Regions from separate parts of the Streptomyces sp. NPDC001848 genome, predicted to be linked through region 2. Evidence: riboswitches for the same ligand, from Rfam matches in the RefSeq annotation. Region 2 holds a riboswitch; the other holds the start of a gene.
The links. Region 2 has a riboswitch for glycine ahead of gcvP (aminomethyl-transferring glycine dehydrogenase). Riboswitches for the same ligand answer to the same signal wherever they lie in the genome.
Positions count from the first base shown of each region.

Region 1 (8,380 bases), on a different contig from region 2:
GCGATGATGAACAGCAGCTGCGGAAAGGCGAGCAGGCCGTCCATCACACGGCTGATGACCGAGTCGACCCAGCCGCCGAAGAAGCCCGCGAGGATACCGAAGAGGGTGCCCAGGACCACCGCGACCACGGCGGACAGGAAGCCGACGAGCAGCGAGATCCGGGCGCCGTAGAGGATGCGGGCGAAGATGTCCCGGCCGTTGACCGGTTCGACGCCGAGCAGGTGGTCACCACTGATGCCCCCCAGGGACCCCGTGGGCGTACTGAACAGCGGATCGATCAGGTTCTCGTGGTAGACGTCCGGGTCCTGTCCGACCAGGTGCGCGATCACCGGCGCGAGGATGGCGATCACGATGAGGACGAGCACGACGATGCCACCCGTCAGGGCGAGTTTGTCCCGCTTCAGGCGCTCCCAGGCGATCCGTCCCAGGGACCGGCCCTGAACGGCCTTCGCGTCGGTGGCGGCAGCCGCTGCTTCCTCGGCCGCCCCCGGGGCCGCTTCCGCAGTCGGCTCGTGCAATGGTGCCGTCATCTGGCAGGGACCCCTCTCAACCGGCGATGGCCGGCCCGCACTTGCCGCGGTGGCGGCATGAATCAGTCCGTCGTACACAGGGGCGAACCCCTTGAAGCGGGAGTCTTCAACGCTTCGGCGATCAGTGGCCAGACTTGACGGTGAAAGGATGCATAAACGTGATGCGGACTGGGGAGATCCGTTATCCGGACAGCCGGTAACGCGGTGCGGACAGCAGCAAATGGGGACACACCGCAGCAGAGAGGGGTCAACCGCCCTCATCTACGCGCGAAGAAGAGGTCCGGGTACCGAACCCGTCCTCCGCCCGGAGAGTAGGGACGTCAGTACACCCCGCGTGCCGGCGGATAGCCGTAGCCGCCCGCAGCGGGCGCCGCTGCCGGGGCGTGGGCTTCGCGGTCGTAGAACGGACGAGCGTTGACGCGCAGCCACATCGCCACCGGGTCGTGTTCGTCGGACAGCGCGACCGTCGACACCGGCAGGCCCTCCGGGACGGCCGTGACGGACTGCTGCATCATCGCGCGCACCGAGTCGACGGCCGGCGGTGAGGTGTCGTAGACGTCCAGGCCGATCGCCAGGTACGGGGCGCCGAGGGACGGTTGCACCCAGGCGCGGCGCAAGGAACGCACGGCGGGGGTGCGGTGGGCGTTCTGCGTGAGGAGGGCGTAGAACTGCGGGATCTCGATGGCCGGTTCCGACAGCCTCAGGGGGCCCGCGGGCTGGCGCTCCAGGCCGGTGGCGATGCGGCGCAGGTCCAGCCAGGGGATGCCGACCCCGCCGCCGGGCGCGTGCGGGTTCAGCCACAGGCCGTAGTGGCCGGGGTAGAGGGCGCGGGCCACGTCGGCGCCGTCGATCACCTCGTAGGAGCGACTCCAGCCGCTGGCCGAGAGTTCCTGTGCCGAGGTGACGCAGGGCGCGTAGCCATGGCCGTCCACTTCCATGGTCGCGTACTGGGCGTCGGGCGAGCCGGACTGGCCGTGCCACAGCAGCATCCAGACCCTGCCCGTGGACGGGGTCGCGAGCGCGCGCAGGAGCGCCTCGTAGGCGTCGTAACGCCCGGGCGTCACCTGGCGCAGCATGTGCTCGACGCTGGCGCTGGCGCTCGCGCTCACCTGTCGTACCGCCTCTTCTGGAAGTTGCGCGTTGGGGAACAGCTTAAGCGCCACCCGGTCGGGGCCTGCTGCCCCGGCCGGTCGCGGTCGTTCGTGGTCGGTCGCTCCCCGAAGCCTCGGCCGCGCCCGGACAGGAAACCCCCGTCGCGGCGCAGCCGCACATCGACACAGCCCGGCGCCCTTGTCGGGGCTGCCTCAGTAGCCCTGCTGATAGAAGGGCCGGACCTTCTCCTTCATCCAGTCGGCCACCGGGTCCTGGGCCACGTCCAGCAGGACCAGATTGACCGGCCACTTGACCGCCACCTTGGCCAGGGCGCGGCCCAGGGCGTCCAGTGGGAGGGCACGCAGGTCGCCCTCCCACTGGGAGAGCTCCACGCCGATGAACAACACCGGGTCCGCCGTCTCGACGGCGGCGAGGCAGCGGCGTGCCGTGAGGACCACGCCGGCCGCCGTGAACTCGGCGGACGCGGCGGCGAGGAAGTCCACCGGGTCGTCCTGCCAGTCGGGCTCGAAGAGGCGGACGCGGCCACCGGTCGTGGGGCCGTCCAGCGGGGTGCGTCCGACGCGGCAGAGCTCGGCCACCGCGTCCGGAGGCAGGGGTATGCCGACCACGCCGCCGGGGTTGACCGAGATACCAACCTGCGGCGGCAGCCCGCGGGCGAACTCGACGGCGGGGGCGACGGTGAACGACATGTGCCCGCCGGCGACATGGCGGAACTGCTCCTCCGAGCTGAACACCGGGACGTACGCCTGGCCCTCGATCTCCAGCGTGGGCAGGTCGAGGGGGCCGCTGTGCGGGCCACCGCCGTTCGGCAGCGGCACCCACAGGTAGCTGCGGCCGAGCACCTCGACGATCCGGGCGCCCGCCGAGGGGATGCCGAGCGAGGCGGAGAGCACCTCCTCCAGCTCGTTGCCCGGCCATCCGCCGTGCGGATGGGGGTGCGTCTGTGCGGGGAAGTCCGCGGGAAGGTCCGCCGGGAAGTCCATGTGCCTACCGCCTGCCGAGTACCACTGGTGTGGCGAAAAGGCTAACGGCTCCGCGGGCGCGGCGATTCGTTCCGCCCCTCCCGCCCGGTCCGCGAAGGCGTTTCATTCCGCCCCGTCCACCCGGTCCGCGAAGTCGATCCGGCGCAGCACGTCCGCCGCGTCCCGGTCCAGAAGGACCGCCGAACCGCAGCCCTCCGGGAACCGTCCCCGCTCGACGGCGCGCAGCAGATGGCGGGTTGCGCTGCGGTGGCGCAGGAAGGCGTACCGGGAGACGCATCGGCCCCTCTCGCGCTGGCCGTCCAGGGCGGTGTCGGCGGTGACGTCGAGCAGGAGCAGGTGGAGCGTGCCGCCGCGGCGCCGGGCCTCGCGGGCCAGCCAGGTGCGCACCCAGGTCTGGGTGCCGCAGTCGTGCACGACGACTCCGGTGCCGGCCCGCAGGGCGCGGCGCAGGCCCGCGTAGTGCGCGAGGCGGACCAGGGGGCGGTAGACCGCGTACGGCAGGAAGCGGGCCAGGCGCGCGTCCCAGCGGTCGCGGGTGTCCTGGGAGTCGACGCGGGCGCCGCGTACCGCGCGCCGCATGAGGGTGGACTTGCCGCTGCCGGGCAGGCCGGTGACCACGACGAGGTCGCGGGCGCCGAAGGTGAGCCCGTACGGGCTGCGGCCGCCGCGGTCGCGCAGGTCGCGGACCACCGGCGCGGGCACCCGCGCGTGGGCCCGCCGGGCCGGGGCGCCGGACTGCCGGGGTACCGCGATGCCCGTGGTCGTGGCGTACGCCGTCGTCCTGTTCACCGTGATCGTCCTCCCTTGCGGTCAGGAAGTCCCATCCCCGCCGAGTGTAAAGAGAAGGTAATGGACGGTTTCTCGTGGTGGTGTCCGCGTACTGCCACAGGCCGGTCACAAGTGCAGCCCTGCCGGGATCGGGCGAGGCGTGCAATGATGTGCGCGCCAACTGCATACCGGCCGCTTGAATCCGCGCGGGAGAGTTCCGGGGACGTACGGGGTTGCGTACGTGGGCCCGGGCGCCGAAGGAGCAAGTCCCTCCCTTGAATCTCTCAGGCCCCGATACCGCGCGGGCGAGGCACATCTGGAAAGCGGGCTGCTTCTCGGTGGCTCCACCCAAGGTGCAAGCCGTGACGTCCCGCCGCGCGGGTGTTCATGGCGAACCTCTCAGGTTCCGATGACAGATGGGGAGGACCGACCTCGCCCTCCCCCACGCTCGAATGCGCTCGCGCGGGGGGACCCCACGCCCTGGGAGCACAACCGATGAGCAGCAGTAGCCCCCTGCGCCGTACCGCGCTCGATGCCCTGCATCGTTCGCTCGGCGCGACGATGACCGACTTCGCCGGCTGGGACATGCCCCTCAGGTACGGCTCCGAGCGTGACGAGCACGTCGCCGTGCGTACCAAGGCGGGCCTGTTCGACCTCTCGCACATGGGCGAGATCACGGTGACCGGGCCCGAGGCGGACCGGTTCCTCAACCACGCGCTGGTCGGCGACATCGCCTCCGTCCGCGTGGGCCGCGCCCGCTACACCATGATCTGCCAGGAGGACGGCGGCATCCTGGACGACCTGATCGTCTACCGGCTGGCCGAGAACGAGTACATGGTCGTCGCCAACGCCTCCAACGCCCAGGTGGTGCTGGACGCGCTCACCGAGCGCGCCGCGGGCTTCGCCGCCGCGGTGCGCGACGACCGGGACGCGTACGCGCTGATCGCCGTCCAGGGCCCCGAGTCCCCCGGCATCCTGAAGTCCCTGACCGACGCCGATCTCGACGGCCTGAAGTACTACGCGGGCCTGCCCGGCACGGTCGCGGGCGTCCCCGCGCTCATCGCGCGCACCGGCTACACCGGCGAGGACGGCTTCGAGCTGTTCGTCGCGCCCGAGCACGCCGAGAAGCTGTGGCAGGCGCTGACCGAGGCGGGCGCGCCGGTCGGTCTGGTCCCCTGCGGGCTGTCCTGCCGGGACACGCTGCGCCTGGAGGCGGGCATGCCGCTGTACGGGCACGAGCTGAGCACCTCGCTGACGCCCTTCGACGCCGGGCTCGGCCGGGTGGTGAAGTTCGAGAAGGAGGGCGACTTCGTGGGGCGTGCCGCGCTGGAGGCGGCCGCGTCCCGTGCCCAGGAGAACCCGCCGCGCGTCCTCGTCGGGTTGATCGCGGAGGGCCGCCGCGTACCGCGGGCCGGGTACCCGGTCGTCGCGGGCGGCGAGGTGATCGGCGAGGTCACCTCCGGGGCGCCCTCCCCCACGCTGGGCAGGCCGATCGCGATGGCGTACGTCGACGCCGGGCACTCCGCGCCGGGCACGCCCGGGGTCGGGGTGGACATCCGGGGCAGCCACGAGCCGCACGAGGTCGTGGCGCTGCCGTTCTACAAGCGCCGGAAGTAGGCCCTCGGCGGGCAGGTGACGTGATTCCGCGCACCTCCGCCGTGCCCACGCACGTCTTCAGCAGTACTCCCTTCACCACCACTCCCCCGCGTACAGGAGAATTCAGGTCATGAGCAACCCCCAGCAGCTGCGCTACAGCAAGGAGCACGAGTGGCTGTCGGACGCCGAGGACGGCGTCTCGACGGTCGGCATCACGGAGCACGCGGCCAACGCGCTCGGCGATGTCGTCTTCGTCCAGCTCCCGGAGGTCGGTGACACGGTGACCGCGGGCGAGACCTGCGGCGAGCTGGAGTCGACCAAGTCGGTCAGCGACCTCTACTCCCCGGTCAGCGGTGAGGTCACGGAGGTGAACGAGGACGTGGTCAACGACCCGTCGCTGGTGAACTCCGAGCCCTTCGAGGGCGGCTGGCTGTTCAAGGTACGCGTGTCCGAGGAACCGGCCGACCTGCTGTCCGCCGACGAGTACGACACCCACATCGCCGGCTGAGGAGCACCCGCGCAGATGACCCTTCTGAACACGCCCCTGCACGAGCTCGACCCGGACGTCGCCGCCGCGGTCGACGCCGAGCTGCACCGCCAGCAGTCCACCCTGGAGATGATCGCCTCCGAGAACTTCGCCCCGCTGGCGGTCATGGAGGCGCAGGGTTCGGTCCTCACCAACAAGTACGCCGAGGGCTACCCGGGCCGCCGCTACTACGGCGGCTGCGAGCACGTCGACGTCACCGAGCAGATCGCCATCGACCGGATCAAGGAGCTGTTCGGCGCGGAGTACGCCAACGTGCAGCCCCACTCCGGTGCCTCCGCCAACCAGGCGGCCCTGTTCGCGCTGGCCCAGCCCGGCGACACCATCCTCGGCCTGGACCTGGCGCACGGCGGCCACCTGACCCACGGGATGCGGCTGAACTTCTCGGGCAAGCAGTTCCACGTGGTCGCCTACCACGTGGACGAGACGGGCCTGGTCGACATGGCCGAGGTCGAGCGGCTCGCCAAGGAGCACCGCCCGAAGGTGATCATCGCCGGCTGGTCGGCGTACCCGCGGCAGCTGGACTTCGCCGAGTTCCGCCGGATCGCGGACGAGGTCGAGGCGTACCTGTGGGTCGACATGGCACACTTCGCGGGCCTGGTCGCCGCCGGCCTCCACCCGAACCCGGTCGAGTACGCGGACGTGGTCACCTCCACGACCCACAAGACCCTCGGGGGCCCGCGCGGCGGCATCATCCTCGCCAAGAAGGACTTCGCGAAGAAGCTGAACTCGTCCGTCTTCCCGGGCTTCCAGGGCGGCCCCCTGGAGCACGTGATCGCGGCCAAGGCGGTGTCCTTCAAGATCGCCGCCACGGAGGAGTTCCGGGAGCGCCAGCGCCGTACCGTCGAGGGCGCGAAGATCCTCGCCGAGCGGCTGACGGCGGCCGACGCCCGCGAGGCCGGCGTGAACGTGCTGACCGGCGGCACGGACGTGCACCTGGTCCTGGTCGACCTGCGTGACTCCGAGCTGGACGGGCAGCAGGCCGAGGACCGCCTGCACGAGGTCGGCATCACGGTCAACCGCAACGCGGTCCCGAACGACCCACGCCCGCCGATGGTCACCTCCGGCCTGCGCATCGGCACGCCCGCCCTCGCGACCCGCGGCTTCCAGGCCGAGGACTTCGCCGAGGTCGCCGATGTGATCGCCGAGGCGCTCAAGCCCTCGTACGACGCGGAGGCCCTGAAGGCCCGGGTGAAGGCCCTGGCCGAGAAGCACCCGCTGTACCCGGGTCTGAACAAGTAAGTCCCCGGTGGGGCACCCGGGGAAGGGTGCCCCATCACCCCCTGTCTTGAGGAGTGACCGTGGCCATCTCGGTCTTCGACCTGTTCTCGATCGGCATCGGCCCGTCCAGCTCCCACACGGTCGGCCCGATGCGCGCGGCACGCATGTTCGCGCGGCGACTGCACAACGAGGGCCTGCTGCCCTCCGTCGCGTCGGTGCGGACGGAGCTGTACGGCTCCCTGGGCGCGACCGGGCACGGCCACGGCACCCCGAAGGCGGTGCTGCTCGGCCTGGAGGGCGCCTCGCCGCGCACGGTGGACGTGGAGACGGCGGACGCCCGAGTGGAGGCGATCAGGACGGGGGGCCGGATCAATCTCCTGGGCGAGCACGAGATCGCGTTCGACTTCGACAAGGATCTGGTGCTGCACCGCCGCAAGGCGCTCCCGTACCACGCCAACGGCATGACGATCCGGGCGTACGACGGCACGGGCGCCGAGCTGCTGTCGAAGACGTACTACTCGGTCGGCGGCGGCTTCGTCGTGGACGAGGACGCGGTCGGCGCGGATCGCATCAAGCTGGACGACACGGTCCTGAAGTACCCCTTCCGCACCGGTGACGAGCTGCTCCGCCTCACGAAGGAGACGGGCCTGTCGATCTCCGCTCTCATGCTGGAGAACGAGCGGTCCTGGCGCACGGAGGAGGAGATACGCGCCGGGCTGCTGGAGATCTGGCGCGTCATGCGGGAGTGCGTCCAGCGCGGCATGTCCCGCGAGGGCATCCTCCCCGGCGGTCTGAAGGTGCGCCGCCGCGCGGCCGTCACCGCGCGCCAGCTGCGCGCCGAGGGCGACGCGACGGCCCGCGCGATGGAGTGGATCACGCTCTACGCGATGGCGGTGAACGAGGAGAACGCGGCCGGCGGCCGGGTCGTGACCGCCCCCACGAACGGCGCCGCGGGCATCATCCCGGCGGTCCTGCACTACTACATGAACTTCGTCCCGGGCGCCGACGAGGACGGCGTGGTCCGCTTCCTGCTCGCCGCGGGAGCGATCGGCATGCTCTTCAAGGAGAACGCGTCCATCTCCGGCGCGGAGGTCGGCTGCCAGGGTGAGGTCGGCTCGGCCTGCTCCATGGCGGCTGGTGCGCTGGCCGAGGTGCTCGGCGGCACCCCCGAACAGGTGGAGAACGCGGCCGAGATCGGCATGGAGCACAACCTCGGCCTGACCTGCGACCCGGTCGGCGGTCTGGTCCAGATCCCGTGCATCGAGCGCAACGGCATGGCTGCGGTGAAGGCGGTCACGGCGGCCCGGATGGCGATGCGCGGTGACGGCTCGCACAAGGTCTCCCTCGACAAGGTCATCAAGACCATGAAGGAGACCGGCGCGGACATGAGCGTCAAGTACAAGGAGACGGCGCGGGGCGGGCTCGCGGTGAACATCATCGAGTGCTAGGCAGGTAGGCCCTGACCAGCGCGTTCGTGTCTTTCAGCGCTGTCGGGGCCTTCCCTGCTCACACGGCGGAAAGTCCCGGCTACATGAGCTCGTCGAAGACGCCGAAGCCGAACACGGGCCGGTCGACGAAGCTGCCGTCGACGCCAAGCGAGCCCTCCTGCGCGGTGACACGGCGGG
Region 1 covers NZ_JBIATP010000010.1:319,674-328,053, forward strand. The annotation lists gene ACFYZJ_RS22525 (ABC transporter permease) at 1-530, opposite strand, end outside; gene ACFYZJ_RS22530 (enhanced serine sensitivity protein SseB C-terminal domain-containing protein) at 851-1,606, opposite strand; gene ACFYZJ_RS22535 (enhanced serine sensitivity protein SseB) at 1,835-2,626, opposite strand; gene ACFYZJ_RS22540 (AAA family ATPase) at 2,729-3,421, opposite strand; glycine riboswitch at 3,592-3,704, shown strand; gene gcvT (glycine cleavage system aminomethyltransferase GcvT) at 3,890-5,011, shown strand; gene gcvH (glycine cleavage system protein GcvH) at 5,121-5,498, shown strand; gene glyA (serine hydroxymethyltransferase) at 5,514-6,776, shown strand; gene ACFYZJ_RS22560 (L-serine ammonia-lyase) at 6,836-8,203, shown strand.
Region 1: it holds a riboswitch for glycine, as region 2 does, so the genes downstream of both, gcvT (glycine cleavage system aminomethyltransferase GcvT) here and gcvP (aminomethyl-transferring glycine dehydrogenase) in region 2, are expected to answer to the same signal.

Region 2 (8,380 bases):
ACAGCCATCCCACACATACCGACAGAGCGAAAGATCCCCACCACCATGTGCCAGCACCAGCCACCGTGCCCGACCGCCGAATCCGCCGACCGGGAGTCCGCCCGACTCGTGGCGCACCACCCGGAGCAGGGATGGAGCCTGCTGTGCAACGGCGTGCTCCTGTTCGAGGACACCGGTGAGCTTCTGCCCGACGGTCAGATCATCGCCCCGCACCGCCCGCTGGGCATCGACCAGGTGATGACGGCCGCCTGAGCGCACACCAGGGCATCGACCGCCCTGACACACGAGGGGCCGGCCGGAGACACACGCTCCGCACCGGCCCCGACGCACGTCCCAGGGCGATCAGTCCTCGTAGGCGTCCAGCGGCGGGCAGGAGCAGACCAGGTTCCGGTCGCCGAAGGCCTGGTCGATGCGGCGCACCGGCGGCCAGTACTTGTCGGCGGCCGACACGCCCGCCGGGAAGACGGCCTCCTCACGGGTGTAGGCGTGCTTCCACTCGCCGCCCAGCGCCGCGGCGGTGTGCGGCGCGTTGCTCAGCGGGTTGTCCGCCGGCCACTCGCCCGAGCCGACCTTCTCGATCTCCGCGCGGATGGCGATCATCGCGTCGCAGAACCGGTCCAGCTCGGCCAGGTCCTCGGACTCGGTGGGCTCGATCATCAGCGTGCCGGCCACCGGGAACGACATCGTCGGCGCGTGGAAGCCGTAGTCGATCAGCCGCTTGGCCACGTCGTCCACGGTCACACCGGTCGCCTTGGTCAGCGGCCGCAGGTCGATGATGCACTCGTGCGCGACCAGGCCTCCGGGGCCGGTGTAGAGGACCGGGTAGTGCGGCTCCAGACGCCTGGCGATGTAGTTGGCGGACAGCACGGCCACCTGGGTGGCGCGCTTGAGGCCCTCGCCGCCCATGAGCCGGACGTACGCCCACGAGATCGGCAGGATGCCCGCGGAGCCCCAGGGGGCGGCCGAGATCGGGCCCACGCCCGTCTGCGGACCGGCCTCGGGCTGCAGCGGGTGGTTCGGCAGGTAGGGCGCCAGGTGCTCGCGGACCGCCACCGGGCCGACGCCCGGACCACCACCGCCGTGCGGGATGCAGAACGTCTTGTGCAGGTTCAGGTGCGAGACGTCCCCGCCGAAGTGTCCCGGCTTGGCGAGGCCGACCAGCGCGTTGAGGTTGGCGCCGTCGACGTAGACCTGCCCGCCCGCCTCGTGCACGGCCGCGCAGATGTCGGCGACGTGCTCCTCGAACACGCCGTGCGTGGACGGGTACGTGATCATCAGCACCGACAGCTCGTCACGGTACTGCTCGATCTTGGCACGCAGGTCCTCCACGTCGATCTCGCCGTCCTCGGCGGTCTTCACGACGACGACCTTCATCCCGGCCATGACGGCGCTGGCGGCGTTGGTGCCGTGCGCGGAGGACGGGATGAGGCAGACGGTCCGCTGGTCGTCGCCGTTGGCGCGGTGGTAGCCGCGCACGGCCAGCAGACCGGCCAGCTCGCCCTGGGAGCCGGCGTTGGGCTGGAGGGAGACCTTGTCGTAGCCGGTGACCTCGGCGAGACGTTCCTCCAGCTCGTGGATGAGCGTGAGATAGCCCTGCGCCTGCTCGGCGGGCGCGAACGGGTGCAGCTGACCGAACTCCGGCCAGGTCACCGGCTCCATCTCGGTGGTCGCGTTGAGCTTCATGGTGCACGAGCCCAGCGGGATCATGCCGCGGTCGAGCGCGTAGTCCCGGTCGGCCAGCCTGCGCAGGTAGCGCAGCATCGCGGTCTCCGAGCGGTGCTGGTGGAAGACCGGGTGGGTGAGGTAGTCGTCGCTGCGCAGCAGGGACTGCGGAAGCGTCTCCTCGGTGGTCGCGTCCAGCGCGTCGATGTCGCCCCCGACGCCGAACGCGCTCCACACCGCGCGCAGCTGGGCCCGACCGGTGGTCTCGTCGCAGGCGACCGAGACGTGGTCGGGGTCGACGAGGCGCAGGTTGACGCCGTTGTCCCGGGCGGCGGCGACGACCTCGGCGGCCCGCCCCGGGACCCGCGCGGTGACGGTGTCGAAGTAGGCGCCGTGCACGACCTCGATCCCGCCGCCCGTCAGGCCCGCTGCGAGGACCACGGCGTACCGGTGGGTTCGCCGGGCGATGTTCCGCAGACCCTCGGGCCCGTGGTAGACGGCGTACATCCCGGCCATCACGGCGAGCAGCACCTGGGCGGTGCAGATGTTACTGGTCGCCTTCTCGCGGCGGATGTGCTGTTCCCGTGTCTGCAGGGCGAGCCGGTACGCCTTGTGGCCGTCGGCGTCCACGGAGACCCCCACGAGCCGGCCGGGCAGACTGCGGGCGAACTTCTCGTGGACCGCCATGTAACCCGCGTGCGGACCGCCGAAGCCCATCGGGACGCCGAAGCGCTGCGTGGTGCCCACGGCGATGTCGGCGCCCAGCTCACCGGGGGACGTCAGGAGCGTGAGCGCGAGCAGGTCGGCGGCGACGGTGACCAGGGCGCCCAGCTGGTGGGCCTGGTCGATGAGGGGCTTGAGGTCGCGTACGGCACCGGAGGCGCCCGGGTACTGGACCAGCACGCCGTTGATCTCCCGCTCGGCGACCTCGGCCGGGATGCCGTCGCTGAGGTCGGCGACGACGACCTCGACACCGGTGGGCTCGGCGCGGGTCTGGATCACGGCGATGGTCTGCGGCAGCGCGTCCGCGTCGACCAGGAACAGGCCGTTCTTGTTCTTGCCCATGCGCCGGGACAGCGCCATCGCCTCGGCGGCGGCGGTGCCCTCGTCGAGCAGGGAGGCGCCCGAGGTCGGCAGACCGGTGAGGTCGGCGACCATGGTCTGGAAGTTGAGCAGCGCCTCCAGCCGACCCTGGGAGATCTCCGGCTGGTACGGCGTGTACGCGGTGTACCAGGCCGGGTTCTCCATGACGTTCCGCAGGATGACCGGCGGCGTGAAGGTGCCGTAGTACCCAAGACCGATCATGGAGTCCAGGACCTGGTTGCGGTCGGCGAGGGAGCGCAGCTCGGCCAGCACCTCGGCCTCGGTGCGCGCACCCGGCAGGTCCAGGGCGTCGGCGTTCTTGATCACATCGGGCACCGCGGCGGCGGTGAGCTCGTCGAGCGAGCCGTAGCCGACCTGCGCGAGCATCTTGGCCCGCGCCTCCTGGTCGGGCCCGATGTGGCGGTGCTCGAACGGAGTGCCCTGTTCGAGCTCGGAGAGCGGGATGCGCTGGGCGGTCATTGCGGAGGCCTCCTGGTCTGACGCGACCTTCGAGGGGCACCACGGCGCGGGTACCCCGACGGCCTCCCCCTCTGTCATCTCGACCTGAGAGCTTCACCGGTCCGCCCGAAGGCGGGCCGGCTTTCACCGTCGGTGAGAGCGGAAGCCGTCGACACCCGCCCTGCTTTCCAGAGTGACCTCGTCCGTGCGGTACCTGGGCCTGAGAGATTCCGGGGAGGATTTGCTCCTTCGGCGCCTCCGGATCGCTCCGGAGGACTCTCCCGCACGGGGTCAACGGCCGATTGCCAGACTACCAGCGAGGACGAGTCGGCAGTCTGCGCGGCAACCTTCAAGTGGCCGCCTTCCCGAATGTGCTCTTTCGTAGTGCCTACGGATGGGGTGCGACCAGTTGGAGGGACCGTGCAGACCGACATCGATCCGCGGAATCTGATCGGCCGCAAGGCGTACGACCGCAACGGCCACAAGATCGGCACGATCGACGAGGTGTACCTCGACGACGCGACGGGTGTGCCGGAGTGGGCGGCCATACGAACAGGCCTGTTCGGCAGGGACGCGTTCGTCCCCCTGGAGCCCAGCGAGCTGGTCGAGGGCGCGCTGTACGTCCCCTTCGAACGCTCCCTGATCAAGGAGGCCCCGGACTTCGGCGTCGGCCGCCACCTGTCCCCCGAACAGGAACTGCAGCTCTACCACCACTACGGCCTGGACGTCTCGGCACCACCGCCGCCCGACCGCGACTTCGGCCACCTGGCGGGCTCGGACGAGACGTGACGGGGCAGGCGGGCGGATGTCCGTGCCTGTCGAGCGGTGTCAGGCGCCCGTGCCGGTGGGGGCCGGGTGCCCCACGACGTCGGGGAGCTCGGGGACCAGCGGCAGCGGCTCCGCCGGTTCCAGCTGAGGGTCGTCGACGCCGAACGTGCGGACCCGGCCCGGCTCGGACTGCGGTGTCTCGAACCGTACGGTCACCCTGCCCAGCCCGCTGCCCTGCACCCACCCAGGCCCGTACTCGGCGTGACGGACGTCATGCCCAGCGAGCCAGATCCGCTCGGGCGACGCCGCCGGCTCCTCGGTGAGGGGCTCCTCCGTGTCCGGCCGCTCCTCCGCCGTGGCCTCCCCCGCCGCCAGGTGCGCCTGCGCGAACAGGTCCTCCTGTGTGTAGTCGGCGAGTCCGCTGACCCCGACGCCCAGCAGCCGTACGCCACCGGTCGTGTCCACGGACTCCAGCAGCCGCGCCGCCGCCTCCCGCACCACCGCGGGATCGTCCGTGGGCCCCCGCAGGGTCTCGGACCGGGTCAGGGTGGAGAAGTCGTACCTGCGCACCTTCAGCACGATGGTCCGCCCCGACAGCCCGGCGTCCCGCAGCCTGCGCACACACCGGTCCGCCAGCCGCTGCACCTCCAGCCCGATCCGCAGCCGGTCGTGGATGTCGACGTCGTAGGTGTCCTCGACGGACACCGACTTTGCCTCCCGCTCGGCCACCACCGGTCGCTCGTCGTGCGCCAGCGCCATCGCGTACAGCGCCTGCCCGTGCGCCTTGCCCAGCAGCCGTACGAGCTCGTCCTGGCCCGCCTCGGCGATCTCGTCGATCGTGGTGATCCCGGCCCGCCGCAGGTGGTCACCGGTCGCCGGGCCGACGCCCGGCAGCGTGCGCACCGGCAACGGACCGAGCAGCGCGCGCTCGGTACCCGGCCGTATCAGCACCAGGCCGTCCGGCTTGGCCTGCTCCGAGGCGATCTTGGCGAGCATCTTGGAGGCGGCGAGCCCCACGGACCCCGTCAGCCCGGTGACGGCCCGGATGTCGGCGCGCAGCTTCACCCCGGTCAGCCGCGCCGACTCCTCGTCCCAGGCGGCTCCCCCGGCTTCCAGATCCACGAACGCCTCGTCCAGGCTCAACGGCTCCACCAACGGCGACAGGCCCCGCAGCAGTGTCATCACCTGCTCGCTGATCCTTCGGTAGAGCCCGAAGCGAGGCACCAGATACGCGGCGTTGGGCGCGAGCCGGCGTGCCTGGGCCATGGGCATCGCCGAGTGCACCCCGAAGACCCGTGCCTCGTACGAGGCCGTGGCCACCACTCCGCGGGGTCCCAGCCCGCCCACGATCACGGCCTTCCCGCGCAGGCTCGGCTTGGCTGCCTGCTCCACCGAGGCGTAGAAGGCATCCATGTCGAGGTGCAGGATGGTCGGCGCGGTTCTCACAACTCCGATGCTGCCCTACGCCACTGACAATGCGGCCCTGCCGCGGGCCGCGCGCTCAGACGGCCCGGTTGCGCCGCCGTGCCAGCTCGTCCGCCGCGTTGTGGCCCACGATGGTCTCGCCCGTGTCGACACGTTCACCGTGCAACTGCGACAGCGCGTTCTCCACGTCCCGCCATACGACGCCCACGGCGATGCCGAAGACGCCCTGCCCGCCCTGGAGCAGGGCGTGGACCTCGTCCGGGGACGTGCACTCGTAGACCGTCGCGCCGTCGCTCATCAGCGTCATCCGCTCCAGGTCGCGGAAGCCTCGCTCCCTGAGGTGCTGGACGGCGGTGCGGATGTTCTGCAGCGACACTCCGGTGTCGAGGAAACGCTTGACGATCTTCAGAACGACGACATCGCGGAAGCTGTACAGCCGCTGCGTCCCCGACCCGTACGCGGGGCGGACGCTCGGTTCGACGAGACCGGTTCTGGCCCAGTAGTCCAGCTGCCGGTAGGTGATGCCCGCTGCGGCACACGCCGTGGGCCCGCGGTAGCCGATGTGGTCGGAAGCCGCCCCCGGGCCGCCCGGCACGGGCGTAGGCCGCTGAGGGGCGGAGCCGGCCGCGTTGCCGTGAAGCCGGTACGGACCGCTCTCCCCCAGACTGCGTCCAGGGGCACCCCCAGCCGTACCGCCGCCGCTGCTTCTCACGCCGACCTCCGTCCTTGACCTGCCTTCTCGACGGTAGGCAGTCACCAGGGGTGCGTCAACGATCGCCACACTCGGCACGCCGAGTGATAATCACCCTAGGAGTGGTTTCCCGTGCCCTCCCGCGGGGAAAGGCTAGCCGAATGCCCTGGCGGGCCCTCGGAGACCGCTGCTCCGGCCGTCCGCCTCTCCGTCACCCGACGGCGGCTCCCGGCGTCGAGGGCGGTCGGGCCCCGGCAAACGGTCTCCTGATGCGGGCCATCTCCTTCAGCGCGGGATGCAGGCGGACACTGCGGTCGGCGCGCTCGGGCCGGGCCCGGCAAGGGCCTCGCAGGCGACATGGCGCGGTGAAGCCGCGGGCGCCGCGTCGCCCGCCGGCCCAACCCCCGGAGGGACCGTCACTGGCTGCTGGTCCCGAAGTCCTCCGGTGAGATCTGGTCGAGGAACTCGCGGAACTTCTCGACCTCGTCCTCCTGCTCGTCCGGGATGGCGATCCCCGCGTCGTCCAGCACGCCGTCACTGCCGTAGATCGGCGTGCCGGTGCGCAGCGCCAGCGCTATGGCGTCGGACGGGCGGGCGCTCACCTCGACGCCGCTGGCGAAGACCAGCTCCGCGTAGAAGACGCCTTCACGCAGATCCGTGATGCGTACTTCCGTGAGCTCCTGCCCGACGGCCTCCAGCACGTCCTTGAACAGGTCGTGGGTCAGAGGTCGCGCGGGGGCCATGCCCTGCTGGGCGAACGCGATCGCCGTCGCCTCCCCGGGGCCGATCCAGATGGGGAGGTAGCGGTCGCCACCCACTTCACGCAGGAGCACGATCGGTTGGTTGGAGGGCATCTCGACCCGGACACCTACGACATCGAGCTCGTTCACACAGCAACCCTAGGCCGTGCTCGGGATGTTTGGGTAGTCGGGCACAGAACGCCTGGCCGATCCGCCCACGGCGAACGCCCGGATCAGGGCAGCCGCACGCCCAGCGCGGACTGCACCAGCGCCGCGTGCAGCTTCACCGCGAGCCCCGCCAGCTCCCTCGTACGGGCCTCGGCATGCGCCCTGGTCTGCGGGTTGCGGTGGCGTCGCAGGGGGGCCACCACCTGGTCCACCAGGCCGGCCTCGCGGTCCGCGGCGGCCTTCATCACCCGCAGATGGCGTGGCTCGATGCCGTGCCGGCCCAGTTCCACCACGAGAGTGGCCACGGTGATCGCCTCGGCGTCGTACGTGCCGTCCGGCAGCGGCGTGAGCAGCCCGTAGGACTCCCACTCCTGAAGCTGCTCGGCACCGATCCCGGTGGCCGTCAGCAGCTCCTCGCGGCCGATCCGGGCGGGCGCGGGGCTCTCGGGCTCGCCCAGGAGGTCTCCGAGGAGCTCGCCCTCGCCGGTCTCCCCCGGTCGGCCCAGGGACGGCAGCCGCACCTCCTCGCCCCGCTCCAGGGCGTCCAGGTGCTCGCGGATCACCTTCAGCGGCAGATAGTGGTCCCGCTGCATCCTCAGCACCTGGCCGAGCCGCTCGACGTCATGGGTGCTGAACTTGCGGTACCCCGAGGGGGTCCGCTGCGGCTCGATGAGCCCCTCCGACTCCAGGAAACGGATCTTGGAGATGGTGACTTCCGGGAACTCCTCGCGCAGCACGTTCAGCACTGTGCCGATGCTCATCAGCCGGCCGTCCGCGGCGGCGGCGCCGCTGTCGGCACCGCCGCTCGGTGTGTGAAGCATGGACCCTTCCCCGCGCGGGTCAGATGCCCCGCTGGCTCGCGTAGAAGACCAGCCTGTACTTGCCGATCTGCACCTCGTCGCCGTTGTGGAGCGCGACCTGGTCGATCCGCTCACGGTTGACGTACGTGCCGTTGAGGCTGCCGACGTCGGCGACCGTGAACGTGCCGTCCGCGCCCCGGCGGAACTCGACGTGGCGGCGCGAGACCGTCACATCGTCCAGGAAGATGTCGCTCTGCGGATGGCGCCCCGCCGTGGTCAGGTCGCTGTCCAGCAGAAAGCGGCTGCCCGAGTTCGGGCCCCGGCGCACCACCAGGAGCGCCGAGCCGAACGGCAACGCCTCCACGGCCGCCTGTGCCTCGGGAGACAGCGTCGGCACCGGCGTCTGGCCGGTGGCCTCCGCGTCGTAGGCCTCCAGGCCCGAGATGGAGATCGTGGACGTCGTCTCCGACGCGCGCTCCGGGACCGCCCCGGCCCGCAGCGGCGCACCGCAGTTGGAGCAGAAGCGGCTGTTCTCCGCGTTGCGGTGACCGCACCGCGTACACACCAGGGCCGACATGCCCCCG
Region 2 covers NZ_JBIATP010000003.1:560,134-568,513, forward strand. The annotation lists gene ACFYZJ_RS08935 (DUF5999 family protein) at 46-252, shown strand; gene gcvP (aminomethyl-transferring glycine dehydrogenase) at 343-3,225, opposite strand; glycine riboswitch at 3,403-3,498, opposite strand; gene ACFYZJ_RS08945 (PRC-barrel domain-containing protein) at 3,625-3,993, shown strand; gene ACFYZJ_RS08950 (DNA polymerase IV) at 4,033-5,418, opposite strand; gene ACFYZJ_RS08955 (MerR family transcriptional regulator) at 5,474-6,109, opposite strand; gene ACFYZJ_RS08960 (bifunctional nuclease family protein) at 6,505-6,978, opposite strand; gene ACFYZJ_RS08965 (MerR family transcriptional regulator) at 7,062-7,817, opposite strand; gene ACFYZJ_RS08970 (FHA domain-containing protein) at 7,837-8,380, opposite strand, start outside.